2 regions of the Proteiniborus ethanoligenes genome follow, and region 1 is predicted to be linked to the other one. Evidence: predicted binding sites of a transcription regulator. Region 1 holds the regulator's gene; the other holds the start of a gene.
The links. The regulator Rex, encoded in region 1, represses fermentation and respiration genes when NADH is low (regulators of the CRP and FNR family bind a similar motif). The targets are predictions, from matches to a motif close to ATTGTTAANNNNTTAACAAT.

Region 1 (10,875 bases):
ACTTTTGTATAGGCCAGCATCCAAGTGACGTATGTGCAGACAATATTACTCCTGTCGTTCCACATACTCTTGAAAGCTCTTCTACAGCTATGGCATAGGCTAAATCATCTCCACCTGCTCCACCATACTCTTCAGGTATAGGAATACTTAACATATTATACCTTGCCATTTTTTCTACACTTTCCCTAGGGAATCTTTCTGTTTCATCAATTTCTGCAGCTAAAGGCTTTATTTCCTTTTCTGCAAACTCCCTCATAACTTTTCTTATCATTTCCTGTTCCTTAGTTAAACTGAAATTCATTGTTTTCCCTCCTCATTATATATAAATATATTATTGATAATTTTATAACAAAAGCCCCTATAAAAATGCTAATGAGGTAGCTTTTGTTAAGCCACTACATAAGCGAATTGCACAAAATCTCCAGTTTTGCAATCTGCTTAAAACTCATTAGGTCAAGTTCTTTAAATAAAGATTTAAAAGTATAACTTTCCCATTCGTTATAACAAATTAAATATGCAATATTCTTGCCATCATTATAATTATACTCCTTTGACTAAAATTTTTCCACAAGGTTTGTTAATTTTTTATCTTACATTTTCTTAATACCCTTCATTCTTGTCCCTTATTACCCTTGATAAAGCTTGTATTTGCAAGGCTTGTCCTTTATTCCATCAATATTAATTACTATATAAAAATTATTTGTTTATCAGCTTAATTTTATCACATAAAAAAAACTATCTTAGAGATAGTCTTTTTTTATGTGTATATTTCTGATAATAATTGTTCAATTTCTTCAATTTTGTACATTTTCTATACATGCCCTGTGTTTTATTTGGACACTTTTACTTTTCGTTCTTTTCTTTGTACATATATGACAGTATAAATAAGCTTTCATTTAAATGGACGTTTTCCACTACAATGTCTTCTGGAACTTTTAAATCTGTAGGGGCAAAGTTCCATATGCCCTTTATATTACTTTTAACAAATTTATCAGCTACACTTTGAGCATGCTCCTTAGGAGTAGTTATAATCCCTATTTCAACTTCATTTTTAGAAATAAATTCTTCAACATTATCTACATCTAGTATTTCAATGTCTCTAATCTTTAAGCCAATGAGCTTAGGATTTTTATCAAATAAAGCCAACAGCTTAAATCCAGCATCCTCAAAGCCTTTATAATTTGCTACTGCCTGACCTAAATTACCTGCACCCACTAATACAGCCTTATAAATCTTTTCTAAGCCTAAAATTTTCCCCAACTGTTTATGCAGCTCTTCTACATTATATCCGTAGCCTTGTTGACCAAAGCCCCCAAAATTATTCAAATCTTGTCTTATTTGTGAAGCTGTAAAGCCAGTTATATTACTTAACTCATGGGATGAAATCCTAGTAATATCCTTATCTAACAATTCTCCAAGATATCTGTAGTATTTAGGAAGCCTTCTGATAACTGCCATAGAAACTTTATTTTCTCTTTCCATATCTTTTATTCACCTACTTAACTCAATATTTTCATATATAAGATTTTTAGTTATTATATCATTAGGTTAATATTCTGTCAATTTGTGCGGTTTGATAAATAGTAGTTTTACCCATATTATTGCTCTATTTATATTCCTTCTCTTAAAATATATTCCCTTATTGTTTCATTCTTAAACTATTTTTGTTAAAATTATATTAGTTAATAAAGACGAGGGGGATAATATTGATAGTTTTATCATGTAGCAATATATCAAAAAGCTATATAGTTGATGAAATACTAAGTAAAATTACTTTTGCCTTAAATGATAATGAAAAAGTTGGACTAGTAGGCTTAAATGGCTCTGGAAAATCTACTTTATTTAATATATTATCTGGGAAGCTCTCTATGGATTCTGGTGAAATCTATGTATCCAAGGATTGCAGAATAGGTTATCTTGAACAAAATACTCAAATCGAAAGCAATAAATCTATTTTTGATGAGGTAATGGAGGTTTTTGTTCCATTAATAGAAATGGAGAAAAAACTAAGGGAACTAGAGCATAGTATTAGCTTAGAAGGTGAAAATCCAGAATCTCAATTGCTAGGGAGCTTAATGGATGAGTATGCCCACCTAATGGAAGAATTCCAAAATAAAAATGGATATGGTTTTAAGAGTGAAATAAAAGGAACTTTAAAAGGATTAGGCTTTACTGAAGAACAGCTCAATATGTCTGTTTCTCATTTAAGTGGAGGACAAAAGGCTAGAGTAATGTTAGGGAAGCTACTGCTTAGCAAACCTGATATCCTTCTTCTAGATGAGCCTACAAATCATCTAGATATACAAGCTATAGATTGGCTAGAAAAATATATAAAGGAATACAAGGGAGCAGCAATAATAATTTCTCACGATAGATATTTTCTTGATAATACTGTAAGTAGAATATTTTATTTAGAAAAAACATTGTTGAAAATATATAATGGAAATTACTCTAGCTTTATGAATAAAAGAAAGGTTGAATTAGAGCTTTTAGAAAAAAAATACGAAGAGCAGCAGAAGGAAATCTCTAGACAAGAAGAAATCATTAGAAGATTTATGTCCTATGGAGGACAAAGATATATTAGACAGGCACAAAGTAGACAAAAGATGCTTGAAAGGATGAAAAAATTAGATTCACCTAGTGGAGAGAATAAGAAAGCAAAAATAAGATTTGAGCCAAAGATTAAAAGCGGTAATGATGTATTATCTGCTGAAAATTTAAGTAAATCCTTTGATGACAATCCTCTATTTCAAAATGTAAGCTTTAAAATATACAAAGGTGAAAGAGTAGGACTCATAGGCCCTAATGGAGTAGGTAAAACAACTCTTTTTAAAATGATTATGGGCAAAATACCTATTAATGGAGGAAATGTAGCCTTAGGTCATCATGTAAATATAGGTTATTTTGATCAAGAATTATCTAATGTTAATGGGGAAAAAACTGTTTTAGATGAAATTTGGGATGAAAATCCATCCTTAGACCATTATCAAATAAGATCTCTACTTGCACAGTTCTTGTTTATTGGTGATGATATTTTTAAGGAAATATCTGATTTAAGTGGAGGAGAAAAAAGTAGAGTAGCCCTTATAAAGCTTATGATGTCTAGATCAAATTTTCTTCTTATGGACGAGCCTACTAACCATCTGGATATAGACTCTAAGGAAGTACTAGAAGATGCACTGCTAAGCTATGACGGCACAGTTTTGGTCATTTCTCATGATAGATATTTCTTAAATAAGGTAGCAAATAAAATACTAGACTTATCTAATGATGGAGTAACTGAGTATCTAGGTAATTATTCATATTATCTTGAGAAAAAAAATACTCCTGTCTATGATGATGAGGAGGATTTAGTTGAAAAAACTAGAACTCAGCTTAAGGCTGAAAAGAAAAGAGAAAAGGATATAAAGCTGTTAGAGAAAAAGCAAAGAGAAATGCTAAGGAGCATTGAAAATAATATTTCCGAGCTGGAAAATAGAATACATGAGCTGGAAAATGAGCTCTGCAACCCAGATGTATTTTCAAATCATGAAAAAAGTCAGGAAATCCATCAAGAAATACTAGATTTAAAGGAAAACCTAGAGGAGCTTTATGAGCAGTGGTTAACATTATCTCTTTCTAGTTCTTAGTTGTTAGTTGTTAGTTGTTAGTTGTTAGTTCTTAGTTCTTAGCTAATAACTAACAGCTAACTTATCGAATTATGTCAACAACTAAAAATAGATTTTATCCCATATATTTCAAATTATTAATTTGAATTTTTTATTTTCCCCTATAATCCACAATTTATACACACAATCCACATATTTATCCACATTATTGTATGATATTATAGGTTGTTCCTAGTATTATTTCCACATTATCCACAGTTTGTAGATTTAGACAAATAAAATAATGTGGACAAGTTGTTAACAATTTGTTGATATAGTTTTGTCGAAAATCAGTAGTTTTGGTCTACATAATAACTCTACATAATGGTTAATTTTATATAAGACTAGGATATTATTAACCACATTTAATAAATAGTATATTATTTATCCCCTAGCTTCAAATTTGGAACCCCATTTAAATCTAATCCTGCTACATTTCCCTTTAAATAATTATAATATGCTGCACATCCTATCATCGCTGCATTATCTGTGCATAAAATTCTAGAAGGAAATTTAATATCTAGCCCCTCTTCACTTCCTCTTTCCTTTAGCATGTTTCTCAGACCTTCATTTGCAGCAACTCCGCCTGCTATTACTATAGTATTAGTTTTCATCCTTTTTGCAGCCTTTATAGCTTTTTGGGTTAAAACCTCTATTACTGATTGTTGAAAGCTTGCTGCAACATCTTCTACTGGTATACTGATTTCTTTTTGCTTTAGACTGTTTAAATAATTTAATACTGCTGATTTAAGACCGCTAAAGCTAAAATCAAAGCTGCCTTCCTCAAGATATACTCTTGGAAAATCTATTGCATTTTTGTCTCCTTTGGTTGCTAGCTTGTCTATAAGTGGACCACCTGGATATCCTAATCCCAGTGCTCTAGCTATTTTATCAAAGGCTTCTCCTGCTGCATCATCCTTAGTTCTACCTAAAAGCTCATATTCACCATAATCCTTCATATATACTAAATGTGTATGTCCACCTGATACTACAAGACAAACAAAGGGCGGCTCTAGCTCAGGGAATTCAATAAAATTTGCATATATATGTCCTTCTATATGGTTCACTGGAACTAAAGGAATATCCTTACCAAATGCAAGTGCTTTTGCTGTTGATATACCTACGAGAAGTGCTCCCACAAGGCCTGGACCATAGGTTACTCCTATATTGTCAACCTCGTCTAAAGTTACTCCTGCTTTATCTAATGCATCCTGTATTATTATATTAATGTTTTCAATATGCTTTCTTGAGGCTACCTCTGGAACTACTCCCCCAAACTTTTTATGTATTTCTATTTGAGACGATATTATATTGGACAATACTTCTCTTCCGTTCTTTAAGACTGCTGCTGCTGTTTCGTCACAGGAGGTTTCAATAGCAAGCGTAATAATATCCTTTTGTATTTTATTTTCCATATTCATCCCTCACATTATGTATTTCCTTGTTTATATTACAATTAACCTCATTATTCTATCATATATTATATCCTTATAAAATTCATATTACCATATTAATAGAATTTATCCTAAATCTTAAGCTAATATTATGGCTCTAAAAAGCAAAAGATATCTCTAGAGGTGATGTCATGAGTAATAATAGAAGACCTTTTTATTGGAAGTTTTCTTCTTATAATGTATTGTCTGATGGCATGCTGAAAGACATAAGCTATGGAGATTATGCTCTTATGATGACTGTAAAAGATAAGCCAACAGAACAAAAAAACATTCATGACAGAGAGCCAAAATTAAAATAAAAATCAGTTTGGGTGTTTTTTGAAAAAGATATTAGTAGGGCAGACTTTATCGTGTCTGCCCGAAATTTTTACCTATTTCCACTCATCATAATCCAGTTCCATAGCCAAATTAGATAAAATTTCATCAACTAAATCTATGTCACATTCATGTTCCTTTGTAAAATGGATACAATTTTCACAGCTTTTCTCTACATATCCATAAGGGTTTACTGAAGACCTTAGTCTTTCATCATCAAATGTGTATCTATGTCTGCTACAGTTGTTAGCAACCTTTCTAAGCTGTTCTTTACTAGCCATATCTATACCTCCAGAGAATTTATATTTAAAATAGTCTTATTTTATTATCTGTATTTTTTAGATTTTTACACACAAAAAAACACAGATCAAATGACCTGTGTTGTTGGTTGTTAGCTAAGAACTAAAAATAGCTAAAATCCTGCTAGCTTTGTTCCGACTGCTCCTAAGCCTGATGTAATCAATATAAATACAATCCAAGTGCCTAAAACTAATACAGCAGAGCTTTTCTTATTTATACCATATACCTTTGATATACCTATTATAGCAAGTATTTGATACCAAATGACAAATATATCCAAGTTACCTAAAAGAAGATATAAGAATGTAGTTGCTTGTGAATCTGGTAGAAATACAGCAAGAGAAGTAACAATATTAGGTTGCTTAGTGATTAATGTTAGAACTGTTTTAATAATAGTTCCTAAAAAAACAGGGAAATAAGAATATATAATTATTGAAAATGCTTGCTTAAATGTGCCAGTTCCATTTACAAAACCTGAAAATGCATTTATTAGTGCACTTTTAACTAGCCAAACTGCTGCTATGGCAATGACCGTAAATATAATAGTTGTGTAAACCTGAATACCCATAAGCGAATCAAAGCCTTCTGGCATCTCTATTCCCATTCTTGCATACTGCTCAAGGGCAGCTTCTTTAATTACTACCTTCATCATATTAACCGTTGGTAGTGATAAAAGCAATACACCTATTAATATTACAAGCATAGGAAATAAAATTCTTGGATGGTGCTTTAGATTTTCAAAGGCTTTACTTGGGCTAATGAAAATATACTTTAATCTTTCCCACCAGTTAAGTGGTTTTACTTCAATTCCATTTTGATTAATGTTTTCTGTCATTTTAACACTCCCCTTCTATTTTATTCATATCTTAAAGCTTCAATAGGATCAAGCTTTGCAGCCTTGTTTGCAGGATACATTCCAAAGAAAATCCCTACTGCAGCCGAAAACAATACTGCCATTAGTATAGTGCCTATAGATGCAGATGGTGGTATTCCAATGGACATTGATATTATACTCTGTATAGTAAGTCCAAGGATGGTTCCAATAAGTCCTCCAGTTCCTGATACTATCATGGCTTCTACTAAAAACTGAACTAATATATCTCTTCTAGTAGCTCCTATTGCTTTTCTTATACCTATTTCTCTAGTTCTTTCTGTTACGGATACTAGCATTATATTCATAACACCAATACCTCCAACTAAAAGGGATATTGCAGCTATAGCACCTACTACGCTAGCTAACATATTGAGCACATTATTCATCATATCCATCTGCTGCTGAGCACTTTGGTAAAGATAAAAGTCTTTTCCAACATTTTTATGTCTTCTTTCTAATAGACTAATTATCTCTTTACTAACCTCATCTATTTTCTTGTTGTCAGCAATATTAATTTGAAATTGACTATATCTGTCTCCATAGCCTAGACTTCTCATCATAGTATATGGGACATAAAGGGTAGTAGTATCTCCTATAAACTGTTGGGCAAGATTTTCTAAAGTCCCGCCTGGAGTTTTATATATACCAATAATAGTTAAGGATAGCTTTGAGGCTCCTGTATCTATTATTAAGTTTTCCCCTAAAACATCTTTTCTTTTAAATATTTTATCTGCAAGCTTCTCATCTATTATAGCCACTCTTCTACTTCCCTTTGTATCTGATTCTAATAAGAATCTTCCATCTACAAGGTCTATAGTAGTCATCCTATTATAATCTTCAGTTACGCCGTATATGCTGACTGGAGCATTATTTCGGCCTTTAACAGCAGTACCATTGGAGCCTAACACAACAGATACTCCTGTTATTTTGTCTTCAAATACTCTTCGGATAGTTTTCATATCCTCTTCGTCAAAGTAATCATTTCTATTTAAATCCTTTGACCAATTAGTATATACAGCTACTAAATTAGCTCCTATCTTTTCAAACTCATTTCCTATCTGAGCCTGGCTGCCTTGCCCCAATGATACTATAGTTATTACAGAAGCTATACCTATTATTATACCTAGCATGGTCAAAAAAGTACGCATTTTATTTGCCCAAAGACTTGATAATGCAGAACCTAAGCTTTCTAAAAAATTCATCCTATCACCTTCTCTTTATACATCATTCTAATGCTGTCTGTGGCCTTATTATAATTTGATCCTTTACTTTTTTATCCTCAATAAGACGACCATCTCTAAATAGTACTATTCTCTTAGTATGCTGAGCTATCTCCGGTTCATGAGTTACTAATACTACTGTTACTCCTTCTCTGTTAAGCTGTTGAAATATAGACATTATTTCTTGACCAGATTTAGTGTCAAGATTGCCTGTAGGCTCATCTGCAAGTAGAATAGAAGGATCATTTACAAGGGCTCTAGCTATGGCTACTCTTTGTTTTTGACCACCAGAAAGTTCGTTAGGCAAATGGTCTACCCTGTCTCCTAGACCTACCTTTTCTAATACTTCTAAGGCCTTCTGTCTTCTTTCTTTTTTAGATATTCCTGCATAGGTCATAGGCAGTTCTACATTTTTAAGTGCAGATGTTCGAGGCAGTAGATTAAAGGATTGAAATACAAATCCAATTTTTTTATTTCTAATAGCGGCCAGCTCTACTTCATTTAAATTTTCTACGGATACTTCATCTAGTGTATACCTTCCTGATGTAGGCCTATCTAAGCATCCTAATATATTCATAAGTGTTGATTTCCCAGAGCCTGAAGCTCCCATTATAGAAACAAACTCATCTTTTCCTATTTGGAGATTTACTTCCTTTAAAGCCTCTACAGATATCTTACCTGTATCATATATTTTACCTAGGTTTTCTATCTTTATCATTTTTGCTCACCTTTACTGTTTAAAATTGAAACCTCTAAGTCATCATATAGCTTTTCAGTAGGATTAATAACTATTTTATCACCTAGGTTAATATCTGCAGAAATTACTTCTTGCTTCAAATCTCCTTGTATACCGATTTTAACAGGTACCTCTTTTATTTTATTATTTTCTACCTTAAACACTACCTTAGTACCATCTCTTTTTTCATAAACTGTTTCATAAGGTAAAACCAAGGCTTCGCTTTTAAATGCTGTGTTAATGGCTACATTTGCTGTAAATCCTGGTTTTAAGTAATTATCTGTATTTAGTATATCTATTCTTACAGTAACTTGTGTTTCCTTGCCTGTACCAGTAGGTACAACATTTGCTGACGGTGCAATAAAGGATACTACTCCTTCCATTTCTTTATCTTTAAATGCTTCTCCAGTAACCTTTACCTTCTGTCCTATTTTTATTTCACTTATATCATATTCACCTATGCCAACTTCTATTTCAAGATTATTTAAGTCCTCGATAACAAATAAAGGTGCCGCTGCTGTAGCTGGTAAGCCAACTCGTGCGTTAGATATTACTATGGTTCCATTTATAGGACTTTTAATAATTGATTCCTCAAGGGCTTCTTTTTGAGATTTAAGAGATATTTCCTGAATCTCTACATTTTTTCTTTGGATATCTATATTTGTTTTTAAGTCCTCGTTATTTTTAGAATCCTCTACCCTTTTTTGAGCTAGCTCATAATTATTTTTAGCTGTTATCATATTTGCTTCATCTGCATCTAGCATAGCCTTGCTTATGCCTCCTGCTTCATAAAGAGTTTTTGAGCTTTCAAATTTGCTCTTGGCATTTTCATAGGCTAATTCTGCATTTTCTAAGCTTTTTTCAAGCTCAAGAGTATTGTTCCCTTCTTCAAGCTGTCTTTCCATGTTTTTCAGTCTTTGCCTTTCCATTTCAAGACTAGTTTGGGCAGTTCTTATTTTATATTCTAAATCCTTCACATCAAGCTTTAATAGAATATCTCCTTCTGATACCTTATCCCCTTCTTTTAAAAACACTTCTTGTATGGTATAAGGAAGGCTTGAAACCACGTTTCTTTGTTCCTTTGATTTCAAAACTCCTTCAGTAATCAAAGTTGAATCAAAATCATTTTCCTTCTCTACTTCCACTACTGTTACGTATGTACTAGCACTTGTTTCTTTATTAACAGCTTTCAGAACTCCTGCTGTTATAACAGCTAATCCTAATATAGCTGCAAGAACTATAAATACAACTTTTTTCTTATTTTTTGCCATGTCAATACCTCCTACTAGAATAATTCCATATATATACTATACCATAATAATAGACTACTTAATTGTTAAAAATACTTCAAGAATAAAGTTTAAAAAAATCAGAGGTTTTAAATTCCTCTGATAAAAATGATTATTTAATTCTCCACATAATAACCGCATCCTCATTTGTATCTGAATAATAGCCACGTCTTACTCCACAATCTATAAAACCATATTTTTTATATAATGATTGTGCTATTAAATTTGATTTCCTTACTTCCAAGGTTATGTTATATATTCCTCTCTGTTCACATACATGGATTAGCTTTTCAACGATTTCGTTTCCTATTCCTTGACCTCTGTAGGTTGGATAAACAGCTATATTGGTTATATGCCCCTCATCGAGTATAAGCCACAGACCACCGTAGCCAATTATTTTCCCCTCTTTCTCTGCAACTATATATCTAGCTAATTCGTTCTTATTTATTTCTATTTCAAATGCTTCCCTTGTCCATGGTGTTGTGAATACTTCTCTTTCTACATAAAGCACTCCATCTATATCATCAGAAGTCATTTCTCTTATAATTACATCATTCATCTCTATCACCGCTTAAAGAATGCTTCTCCTTGTATTCTCTTTGGGCTTGAGATTCTCTTAAATAATCTGGTGCTAAATCCAAAAAGCTTTCTACCTTTCCTTCCTTAGCCTTAGCCATGGCAAGCTCTGCCACCGAAGATGCCCTAGCCATGTTAGCACTTTTAGGGGCAAATCTCGCCTTCTCTCCTAATTCTTCAGTAAGCCTTTGCTTATACACAAGAGTTCCATCTCCAACAAAGACTACTGTTTCAGGCCTTTCTTTTAGAATATCTATAAGCTCTTCTATTTCTAATACCGTTTGTTCTTTTATTATATGTAGGTTTCCATTTGTCCATTTATATATAGCTGTAAACACTCTATCTCTTCTAGCATCCATTACAGGTACCACTATTCCTTCACAATAAGGCAAATTAAATGCAAGTGCATCTAAGGTAGGTATCCCTACTACACTTTTATTTACTGCTTGAGCAAGACCCTTTAT
Region 2 (10,875 bases), on a different contig from region 1:
AAAGAAGCTACGCCTTTCCTACTTTCTAAGGTAAAAGAAATAACTGCTGGAAAAAGCTTAGATTCAAACATTCAGTTAGTATACAACAATGCTAGACTAGCAGCAAAATTATCTGTTGAACTAAGCAAGCTGTATTAATTATAAGAAACAAAATTGCTGCAAGTTGTCATTTGTTTTGTAGAAAAATGTCTAAAACATAATAATTATTGCAAAAACAGCTTGACATATATATAGATATAGTCCATAATAGTAAAAAAGTGAATATTTTGTAGGTAGAGGTGCAATGTTTAATAGTAATATAGTGGAGGTAAGCACTGTGAAGCTATATGAAAGGAAATATTGCCGAAACATACAACTGATGCTTTAAGGTTGTATAGTTGGTTTTGCATAGAATATGTGCGGAACTGTCACAAAGTTATTTGTGGAGAGCTATCATTCAAATTAGTACACATATTATTTTTTATTTTTGTGTGTAAGACTCTGAGTGAAGGCCCAGAGTCTTTTTTATTTTGATGAACTCTTCTCTTTTACCACTTCACTTAATTTAACTTAAAACAGGAGGAGATATTATGAAAGGATTTAGTTTTAATTATGGTGTAGTTATTAGGAAAAAAGTTTCAATATTAATGGCATTAGCTTTATTAGCTGTAGTGCTATTGACAGGATGTGGATCAAATAGTAAAAATCCATCAACAACTGATGCAGGAACATTTAAGGTAGGTCTTGAAGCAGGATATGCACCATTTAACTGGACTCAAATGGATGATTCAAATGGTGGTGTTAAAATTGAAGGTAATCCAGAATATGCAGGTGGATATGATGTGGAAATAGCTAAAAGAATTGCTGAAGGATTGGGCAAAGAATTAGTTATTGTTAAAACCGAATGGGATGGACTTTTACCAGCATTAACTTCTGGTACAATAGATGCAATAATAGCTGGAATGTCTCCAACAGCAGAAAGAGCAGAGTCTATAGATTTTTCAGATAATTATTATAAATCAGATTTAGTTATGGTTGTTAAAAAAGGTGGAAGCTATGAAGGAGCTACTTCTATTCAAGATTTTAATGGTGCAAGAATAACAGCTCAATTAAATACTTTCCATTATACAGTAATAGATCAAATTCAAGGAGTAATAAAAGAAACTGCAATGGACAATTTTCCAGCAATGAGAGTCGCTCTTGAATCTGGCATTATAGATGGATATGTTTCAGAGCGCCCAGAGGGGGTTAGCGCTTCATCTGCAAACGAAAACTTTACATTCGTAGAATTTAGTGATGGTTTTGTTACATCAGATGAAGATACAGCAATTGCTGTAGGCCTTGTAAAAGGTAGTGAATTAACTGAAAAGATAAATGAGATATTAGCAGGTATATCAGAGGAAGAACGTCAGAGCATTATGGATAATGCTATAAAAAATCAACCAGCAGCTCAATAATCATGTTTTGAAACTGACTTCACTATAAGATAGTCAGTTTCATAATTTTATTTGAGGAGGTAAAAATATGAGCTTTGAATCCGTAGTAAAAATCGCTGTAAACAATTGGCCAATGTTTGTTCGTGGAGCTGGTATGACGCTTCTAATTTCTATTATAGGTACTATTGCAGGTCTTATTATAGGATTATTAGTTGGTATTATAAGAACTATACCAATACCCGAGAAAGGAATAAAAAGAAGATATCTTAAAGTTATAAATACTGTTCTATCTATTTATATAGAATTTTTCAGAGGTACACCTATGATAGTGCAGGCAATGGTAATATATTATGGTTCTGCTCAAGCATTTGGGATACGTATGGACCCAATAGCTGCAGCAATATTCATCGTATCTATTAATACAGGTGCCTATATGTCAGAAATAGTTCGAGGAGGCATTATTTCAATAGATAGAGGACAGTTTGAAGCTGCTCATGCTCTAGGCATGAATCATGTTCAAACAATGACTAATGTAGTATTGCCACAAGTAATCCGAAACATTTTACCAGCAACCGGTAACGAGTTTGTAATCAATATTAAAGATACCTCAGTACTAAATGTAATAACTGTAACAGAGTTATTTTTCCAAACAAAATCAATTGCAGGTAGTACCTTTAAGTTTTTCGAACCCTTCTTTGTGGCAAGTATTATATATTTAGTAATGACCTTTACCGTCACTAGAATATTACGTTTGATTGAGAAAAAAATGGATGGTCCAGCTAATTACATCATGGCAGGAAATCAAATGCAAGTAGAAAGACCCGAGGACATAGTTCGCAAGGTACAAAATAAAGACAGGACTAAATATTAGGGACAGGAGGGTAAATATGGAAAAGGTAATTAACATACAACATTTAAGCAAATCCTTCGGAACCCATGAAGTGTTAAAGGATATTAATTTTTCAGTAAATAAAGGAGAAGTGGTTTGCATTATTGGTTCATCTGGTTCTGGCAAATCAACATTACTTCGTTGTATCAATCTATTAGAAAAGCCAAGTAGTGGGGAAATAATATATAATGGTGAAAATATATTAGATGATAAGCACGATATATATGGATATAGGACAAAATTAGGTATGGTATTTCAGCAGTTTAATCTGTTCAATAATCACAATGTTTTAAATAACTGTATAGTTGGTCAGATGAAGGTGCTTAAACGTTCAAAAGAAGAAGCAGAGCAGATAGCCATGAAGTATTTAAAAACTGTTGGAATGGAAGGATTTATAAATGCAAATCCAAAGCAGTTATCTGGTGGTCAAAAACAGCGTGTTGCTATTGCTAGAGCACTTGCAATGGAACCGGATGTTATGCTATTTGATGAACCTACGTCAGCTCTTGATCCAGAGATGGTAGGTGAAGTTCTTAAGGTCATGAAAGAACTTGCTGAAACAGGACTTACTATGTTAATAGTTACTCATGAAATGGGATTTGCTAAGGAAGTGTCTGACCGTGTTGTATTTATGGATAATGGAGTTATTGCAGAAGAAGGAACTCCAGAGCAAATTTTTAATAATCCAACCCAAGAACGTACCAAGGAGTTTTTACAACGTATATTGAAACAAATGTAGTAAAGACTTTTACTAATATTTATTGAGATTAACCATATATGTTCACTTCCTATAATATAAAAACTCATCTATTGCTTCAAGGATGAGTTTTTTGATTTATTGCAAAAAGTTGATAATATACATGCGAATTTAGTTGACATAATTTGTTCATTGAATTCCTCTAGCTGTTCCTTTAAGGTATAGTAAGGAGGGGTTATATGAAAGGAAAAAAATTATTGTTCGCAATTGTATCATTAGTTATAATAATGATTGTATCTGTTATTTTTATTAAACCAGAAGAGGGACAAGCCGAAATTAATAGATTTAATATGAGTTATTTATATTTTGGAGATGTAAATAGCCAAATAAAACTTGTTGAAAATACTAATAGTTCATTAAATGTAGTCTCTCCTAGTTATTTTGATATAAACCAGGATGGGAGTTTAAAGATTACTAGTTTAATAGATACTAAATTTATAAAAAGCATGCATAATCAAAATATTAAGGTAGTTCCCTTTATAAGCAACCATTGGAATAGAGAATTAGGTAGAATTGCATTATTAAATAGAGAAAAACTAGCCCAGGAAGTAGTTGAGGCAGTAAAAAAATATAATCTAGATGGGGTCAACATAGATATTGAAAACGTAACTGAAGCTGATAAGGAGAATTATACTGACTTTGTTAGGCTTATTAAAAGTAAGCTACCTCTAGGAAAAGAGGTTTCTGTGGCAGTAGCTGCGAATCCTAGAGGATTTACTACTGGCTGGCACGGTTCATATGACTATAAATCACTGGCAAAACATTGTGATTATCTAATGATAATGGCCTATGATGAAAGCTACTATGGAAGTAAACCTGGTCCTGTGGCAAGCAAAGCCTTTGTGGAAAACTCAATAAAATATGCACTAGGCCAAGTGAGTCCTGAAAAGATAGTGTTAGGCATACCTTTTTTTGGTAGATATTGGTCCGAAAGTGAAGCCATAGGCGGTACAGGTATAAGTTTAGCAAGAGTTGATTCGGTAATTAAAGCTTACAATGGGAAGAAATATTTTGATAAAACAACTATGTCACCATATGCAACTTTTACAATTAATGAAAATGATGAGAAAATACTTGTTAATGGGAAAATATTGTCTGCTGGAAGTTATACTATATGGTATGAAAATGAGGATTCTATTAAGGACAAGCTGCAATTAGTTCATAAATATAATTTAAAAGGCACAGGTAGCTGGTCCTTAGGCCAGGAGCTGCCTAGCACATGGGATTATTATAAATTATGGCTTAATAGTAAGTATTTTTCAGATATACAAGAGAGCTGGGCAAAGGATGATATAATTTCAATAGTTGGTATAGGATGGATGAAAGGAACATCAAATGTAAATTTTTCTCCTAATTCAATTATAACAAGAGCACAAGCGGCAGTTACTTTAGTTAGAGCATTAGAATTGGAAGAAATAAATGTGCCTGAGGAAATAAAGTTTGATGATGTTTCTAAAAATCATTGGGCATATAGAGAAGTTCAAATAGCTGCAAATAAGGATATTTTTAAAGGTATGGGTGGTAATAAATTTGATCCTGAGCAACATATAACCAGAGAGCAAATGGCAACTTTATTAAGCAGAATCATCGAGAAAGATGAAAACACTATTATAGATAATAAAAATCCATTTATTGATGTTAAAAACGGATGGTCATACAATTCAATAATTGAGATGAATAGCTTAGGTATTTTTAAGGGATTTGAGGATAAAACCTTTAGACCAAGTGAGAAAATGTCTAGGGCACAAATGGCTGCAGTACTCAATAGAATAAAAGATTTAATTAAGTAAATATATAATAAATAAAATACGAGCAGAAATTTTTCTGCTCATATTTTATTTATATACATGTATTAACTATTATCTATGTGAAATTACTATAATATAAAAAAAGTGTAATAATTAATAATATTAAAGTTTAAATACTTTTGTGATATAATTATCGAAGAGCTCATAATTATTAGGTATTATCACTATTTCCATTAATTAAACCAAATATTATGAGTAAAACATGTAATAATAATGATTGTTAGCCAAATAACGGAGGTGCAAGCATGAAAAAAATTTTAGTTACTGGTGCTTTAGGTCAAATAGGTACGGAATTAGTTATGTATTTAAGAAAGCATTATGGAGAGGATAATGTAATTGCTAGTAGCAGAAGTAGAAAAGCTGGAGCTGAAAAGCTTATTGAATCTGGTAAATTTGAGCTTGTTGATGTAACTAATGCACAGCAAATCGCAGATGTAGTAAAAAAACATAATGTCGACACAGTAATTAACCTTGCAGCTGTACTTTCTGCAGTTGGAGAGAAAAATCCAACTCTTACTTGGGAAATAAACATGGGTGGATTGTTCAATATTTTAGAAGTTGCAAGAGAAACAGGTATATCAGTATTCACACCTAGCTCTATTGCAGCATTTGGACCATCTACGCCTGCAGATAACACACCACAAGATACAATACAAAGACCAACTACTATGTATGGAGTTACAAAGGTATCAGGAGAATTATTGTGTGATTATTATTTCCAAAAATATGGTGTTGATACTAGGGGAGTTAGATTTCCCGGACTTATCTCTTATGAAGCTCTTCCAGGTGGAGGAACTACAGATTATGCTGTACATATATATTATGATGCAATTGAAAAAGGAAAATATACTAGCTTTATAGCAGAAGGGACATATATGGACATGATGTATATGCCAGATGCTATAGATGCTATTGTTCAGCTTGCAGAAGCAGATCCATCTAAGCTGGTTCATAGAAATGCTTTCAATGTTTCTGCTATGAGTTTTGCTCCAGAGCATGTATGTGCTGAAATTCAAAAGCATATTCCAAACTTTGTAATGGATTATGATGTTGACCCAATAAGACAAAGCATTGCAGATTCATGGCCAAATTCATTAGATGATAGTGCGGCACGTGAAGAGTGGGGCTGGAATCCAAAATATAACTTATCATCAATGACTGTTGATATGCTAGAAAAATTAAAGATTAAATTAGGGAAATAGAATAAAAGATTATATAAGAAGTTAATGAAACCTTGACTCACTAAGAGTTAAGGTTTTTTTATTGAGCCACCACATAAGCTACTTGCAGAAAATCAAATATTTCGGCAATATGATTGTCTAGAAAAGCCTAATAACTACAAGATTCTGCATATCTATTTACATATTAATACAAAAAATCAAAAAAAGTAAGAACAAAAAGAGCGTATGTCGCTATTTGACTATTACCCAGGCAATAGAGCAATTAAAAGTATCAGATAATAGGCTAATTCATATAATGAATTACAAAAGGGTTAGAAGTATTTTAAATGAATTAGGAGGTTTGGAATGGCTAAGTTCAATATAATAAATACTGATATAGAGGGACTTTATATTATTGAACCAAAAGTATTTATTGATAATAGAGGTTATTTTTCTGAAATATATAATGAAGCTGAGTTTAAGAATATTGGTATCTATAAAAGTTTTCTTCAAGACAACATATCTTATTCTAAGAAGGGAGTACTAAGAGGATTGCACTTCCAACACAAAAGGCCTCAAGGAAAGTTGACTAGAGTAGTAAATGGTCAAGTCTACGATGTTGCAGTAGACTTAAGGGTAGGTTCAAAGACTTATGGGAAATGGTATGGAATAGTATTATCAGAAAATAATAAAAAAATGCTATATATACCAGAAGGATTTGCACATGGATTTTATGTTCTTTCTGATTTTGCTATTTTTGAATATAAATGTACTGATTATTATGTTCCATCAGATCAACAGGGAATAATTTGGAACGATTCTGAACTAGGAATAGAATGGCCCATAGACACATCAACAGATATTATATTATCGGAGCAAGATAAAAAATGGGGAACAGTCAAAGACTTTCAAAAATGTATTTAGCTTTTAATGCATATAGATAATTTTTAAATTTGAACCTATAATGGGAGGTTAAATCAATGGTATCTCAACATATTATAGATAAGCTTAATGAAAGAGATAAGGAAAAGAATCCTATAAAAGTTGCAATAGCAGGAACAGGATTCATTGGAAGAGGGTTAATAAATCAAATTAGCTTAATGAAAGGAATCAAAGTAATTGCTATCGGTAATAGAAATGTAAGAAAAGCTGAAGAAGTAGTTAATCAAATAGGAATAAATATAACAGGTAAGATTTGTAACCATAGCTTGGAATTGAATAACTCAGTAAAAGAAGGGAAAATTGGTATAGTGTCTAATCCCTTACTCCTAGCTGAAACAGAAGCAGATATAATAGTTGATTGCACAGGAGATGTAATGACTGGAGCGAGCTTAGGCTTTGCAACACTAAACAATAATAAGCATTTTATATCAAATCCCGAAATGGATGTGACAATAGGTCCGGTTCTTAATAAAATCGCAGAAACTAAAGGGGTAATATATAGTGATCAAGAAGGGGATGAACCTGGAGTAATAATGGGACTTTATCGTTATGTTAAACTCCTTGGATTAGATGTTATTGCTGCAGGAAAATTCAAGAAATTTTATGATAGGCATGCTAATCCTACAACAGTTAAAAAATGGGCTGATAAGGCAGAGCAGAGTCCCTATAAGATAAGCTCTTTTACTGATGGTAGCAAAATGAGCATAGAGATGGCAATAGTTTCAAATGCAACGGGCTTAGTACCCGATGTTAGAGGGATGCACTTGCCAAGTTCTACTTTGAATACAGCGGCTAATGTCTTGACAACAAAAGAAACAGGAGGCATACTGTCATCCAAGGGAATCGTAGATATTGTTTTTGATGTAGAGCCTAGCGGAGGAGTTTATATTGTTGCTACTACCTCACACCCTAGAATAATAAAAGATTTACAATATTATAAAATGGGAGAGGGACCTAATTATTTATTTTATCGACCTTATCATTTATGTTCCTTTGAAATGGCAATAGGAATAATAAGAGCTGTCATAGACGGAGATTCTACCATAAAGCCTATAGGAAAACCAGTAGCTGATGTAATAACTGTAGCTAAAAAAGATTTATTTCCAGGAGATACTCTGGATAGCATAGGAGGATATAGCTATTATGGACTCATTGACAAGGCTGACATAATAAAGAGAGAAAATATTCTTCCTATAGGTTTAGCTAAAGGAGCTAAAATTGTAAAGCCAGTTAAAATGGATACACCTATTTCTTTTAATGATATAGAAATTGATACTACAACTATTTTATGGGAACTTAGACAGCAGTACAATAATATGATTTAAAATTGATTTTGGAGGGATGTAAATGAAGGGTGTTATATTGTGTGGAGGATTAGGAACTAGACTAAGGCCTATAACCTATTCCATGCCTAAACAGCTTATACCAATTGCAAATAGACCTATTATTTTTCATATTATAGATTCTTTAGTAAAGGCAAACATAACAGAAATAGGTATAGTTATTAACGGCAAGGAAGATATATTTAAGAATGTCCTTAAGGAATATGAGAATAAGGATATAAGCTATGAGTTTATCTATCAAAATGAGCCATTAGGATTGGCAGATGCAGTCCTTGCATCTGAAAGGTTTGTTAAGGATGATGACTTCATTGTAATCTTAGGAGATAATTTCTATGAGGTTAATTTAACAAGTCTAATAAAAGACTTTTACCATACATCCAGTAGCTGTAGTATTCTTCTTTATGAGGTAGAAGAACCTCATAAATATGGAGTTGCAGAAGTAAAGGAAGATCAGGTTTTAAACCTTGAGGAGAAACCTAAGAATCCCAAAACAAATTTAGCTATTACGGGAATTTATATTTTTGATAGCAATATTTTTAAAGGCTGCAAAGAAATAGGTCCTTCTTGGAGAGGAGAATTTGAGATTACCGATAGCATAAATTGGCTTTTATACAATGGCTATAAAGTGACTTATAAAATTTTAAAATCCTTATGGATAGACCTTGGTACTCCAGGAGATATACTTTATGCTAATAATTATAAATTAAGCAAAATAAAATCTAATATTAATGGACTAATTGATGAAAAAAGCAAAACCTGGGGCAATATTTTTGTAGGAGAAAATTCAAAAATTTATAATAGTATAGTAAGAGGTCCTGCAATCATTGGAAATAACACAATTATCGAAAATTCCTATATTGGCCCCTACACTTCTATTATGAATAGTGTAAAGATTATAGATTCTCAAATTGAGAGTAGTATTATTTTAGATAAATGCCTAATATCAAAAGTTAGCCATGTAGTTGATTCTAGTATTGTTGGAAGTAATAGTACTATTACTTCCAACAATTCTCAGAAAAAGGCAAACAGCTTTGTTTTAGGTATGGATAGCAACCTAATACTGTATTGAGAGTCCAAAGGGAGTGATGATTTTGAGCAAGGTGCTTGTAACAGGAGGGGCAGGGTATATAGGCTCTACCTTAGTTAGATTATTACTAGAAAAAGGATATGAGGTTAAGGTTGTAGATAGATTATTTTTTGGTGAGAAACCACTTTCAGAAATTGAGAATAAAATAGAACTTATTAAAGAAGATATTAGAGACGTAAGAAAAGAAATTTTTGAGGATGTGGATACTGTAATGGATTTAGCAGCAATATCTAATGATCCTTCAGGTGAGCTAGATAAGCAAAAGACTTTAGATATAAACTATCTTGGTAGATGTAGAGTGGCACATTTAGCAAAATTATCAGGAGTCAAAAGATATATATTAGCTAGTTCCTGTAGTGTATATGGATTTCAAGATGGAATACTGACAGAAAGTTCTAATGTAAATCCTTTGACAACATATGCAGAAGCTAATTATTTAGCTGAGAAGGGAATTTTACCATTAGGTGATGAAAACTTCTGTGTTACAGCCTTAAGGCAGGCTACGGTTTTTGGATATTCCCACAGAATGAGGTTTGATTTAGTTGTAAATGGGATGGTAGGTGCTTATTATAAGTATGGTCATTTTAATCTTCTAAGAGATGGAACACAGTGGAGACCTCATATATATGTAAAGGACACAGCCAGAGCATTCATTGCAGTAATGGAAGGAGATAAGGCTAAAGTTAACAAGGAGATATTCAATATTGGCTCAAACGATTTAAATATTCAAATATTGGAGTTAGGAGAAAGAATTTGTAAGGGTATTGAAAAGCCATTTAAATTTATCTGGTATGGAGATACTGACAAAAGGTCCTATAGAGTAAATTTTGATAAAATTAATAAAGCTTTAGGATTCAAGACTAAATATAATGTTGAAGATGCTGCAAAAGAAATATGGGAAAAATTAGAAGAAAAATCATTGGATTGGGATGATCCAACTACAAGAACAGTAAATTGGTATGATACTCTGATTAATTGGAACCTTAAAACAAAACAGATTTTAAGGAATGGGGAGATTTTATAAATAAAAGCACATTACCTTCTAAAAGCATATTAGAAAGTAATGTGCTTTACTAAATAAGCATTAAGGTGTAAAAAGGAATAATAATAATACTAGCTATAGTGGTAAAGGTAATAAGCCATGAAGCATATTCAGACTCATTATCATAATGCTTAGCCACAACAGCTATTTGTGCCATAATAGGCATAGCAGATTCAAGGATGAAAACATTCTGCATTAAAGCTGGGAAATCATAAATTTTCAAGAGCAAAAAAATCATAAGTGGATTAATAAAAAACTTTCCTATTACTATAAGATAGCTGTATAAATCAAATTTAATGTTTTTAAGATTTAACGAGCTAATTATCATTCCTATAAAAAGCATTGACATAGGTGTAGTTAAATTACCTATATATTTTAATCCGTCGGCAAGAAAAATAGGTAATTTTATATTTAATAGTACTATTCCTATAC

Region 2: a site for Rex is predicted at 4,988-5,007, ahead of BLV37_RS00415 (L-threonine 3-dehydrogenase). Genes of this name have one in related genera too.

The regions. Positions count from the first base shown of each region.
Region 1 covers NZ_FNQE01000023.1:41,164-52,038, reverse strand. The annotation lists gene BLV37_RS10335 (acyl-CoA dehydrogenase) at 1-301, opposite strand, end outside; gene BLV37_RS10330 (redox-sensing transcriptional repressor Rex) at 844-1,482, opposite strand; gene BLV37_RS10325 (ABC transporter ATP-binding protein) at 1,707-3,629, shown strand; gene tsaD (tRNA (adenosine(37)-N6)-threonylcarbamoyltransferase complex transferase subunit TsaD) at 4,028-5,050, opposite strand; gene BLV37_RS15085 (hypothetical protein) at 5,233-5,400, shown strand; gene BLV37_RS10315 (hypothetical protein) at 5,473-5,697, opposite strand; gene BLV37_RS10310 (Yip1 family protein) at 5,829-6,551, opposite strand; gene BLV37_RS10305 (ABC transporter permease) at 6,572-7,792, opposite strand; gene BLV37_RS10300 (ABC transporter ATP-binding protein) at 7,815-8,528, opposite strand; gene BLV37_RS10295 (efflux RND transporter periplasmic adaptor subunit) at 8,525-9,817, opposite strand; gene rimI (ribosomal protein S18-alanine N-acetyltransferase) at 9,948-10,394, opposite strand; gene tsaB (tRNA (adenosine(37)-N6)-threonylcarbamoyltransferase complex dimerization subunit type 1 TsaB) at 10,387-10,875, opposite strand, start outside.
Region 2 covers NZ_FNQE01000001.1:84,537-95,411, forward strand. The annotation lists gene BLV37_RS00390 (pseudouridine-5'-phosphate glycosidase) at 1-138, shown strand, start outside; lysine riboswitch at 266-440, shown strand; gene BLV37_RS00395 (transporter substrate-binding domain-containing protein) at 570-1,436, shown strand; gene BLV37_RS00400 (amino acid ABC transporter permease) at 1,504-2,286, shown strand; gene BLV37_RS00405 (amino acid ABC transporter ATP-binding protein) at 2,303-3,043, shown strand; gene BLV37_RS00410 (glycosyl hydrolase family 18 protein) at 3,241-4,851, shown strand; gene BLV37_RS00415 (L-threonine 3-dehydrogenase) at 5,115-6,071, shown strand; gene rfbC (dTDP-4-dehydrorhamnose 3,5-epimerase) at 6,396-6,953, shown strand; gene BLV37_RS00425 (NAD(P)H-dependent oxidoreductase) at 7,010-8,296, shown strand; gene BLV37_RS00430 (glucose-1-phosphate thymidylyltransferase) at 8,319-9,383, shown strand; gene BLV37_RS00435 (NAD-dependent epimerase/dehydratase family protein) at 9,415-10,425, shown strand; gene BLV37_RS00440 (AEC family transporter) at 10,475-10,875, opposite strand, start outside.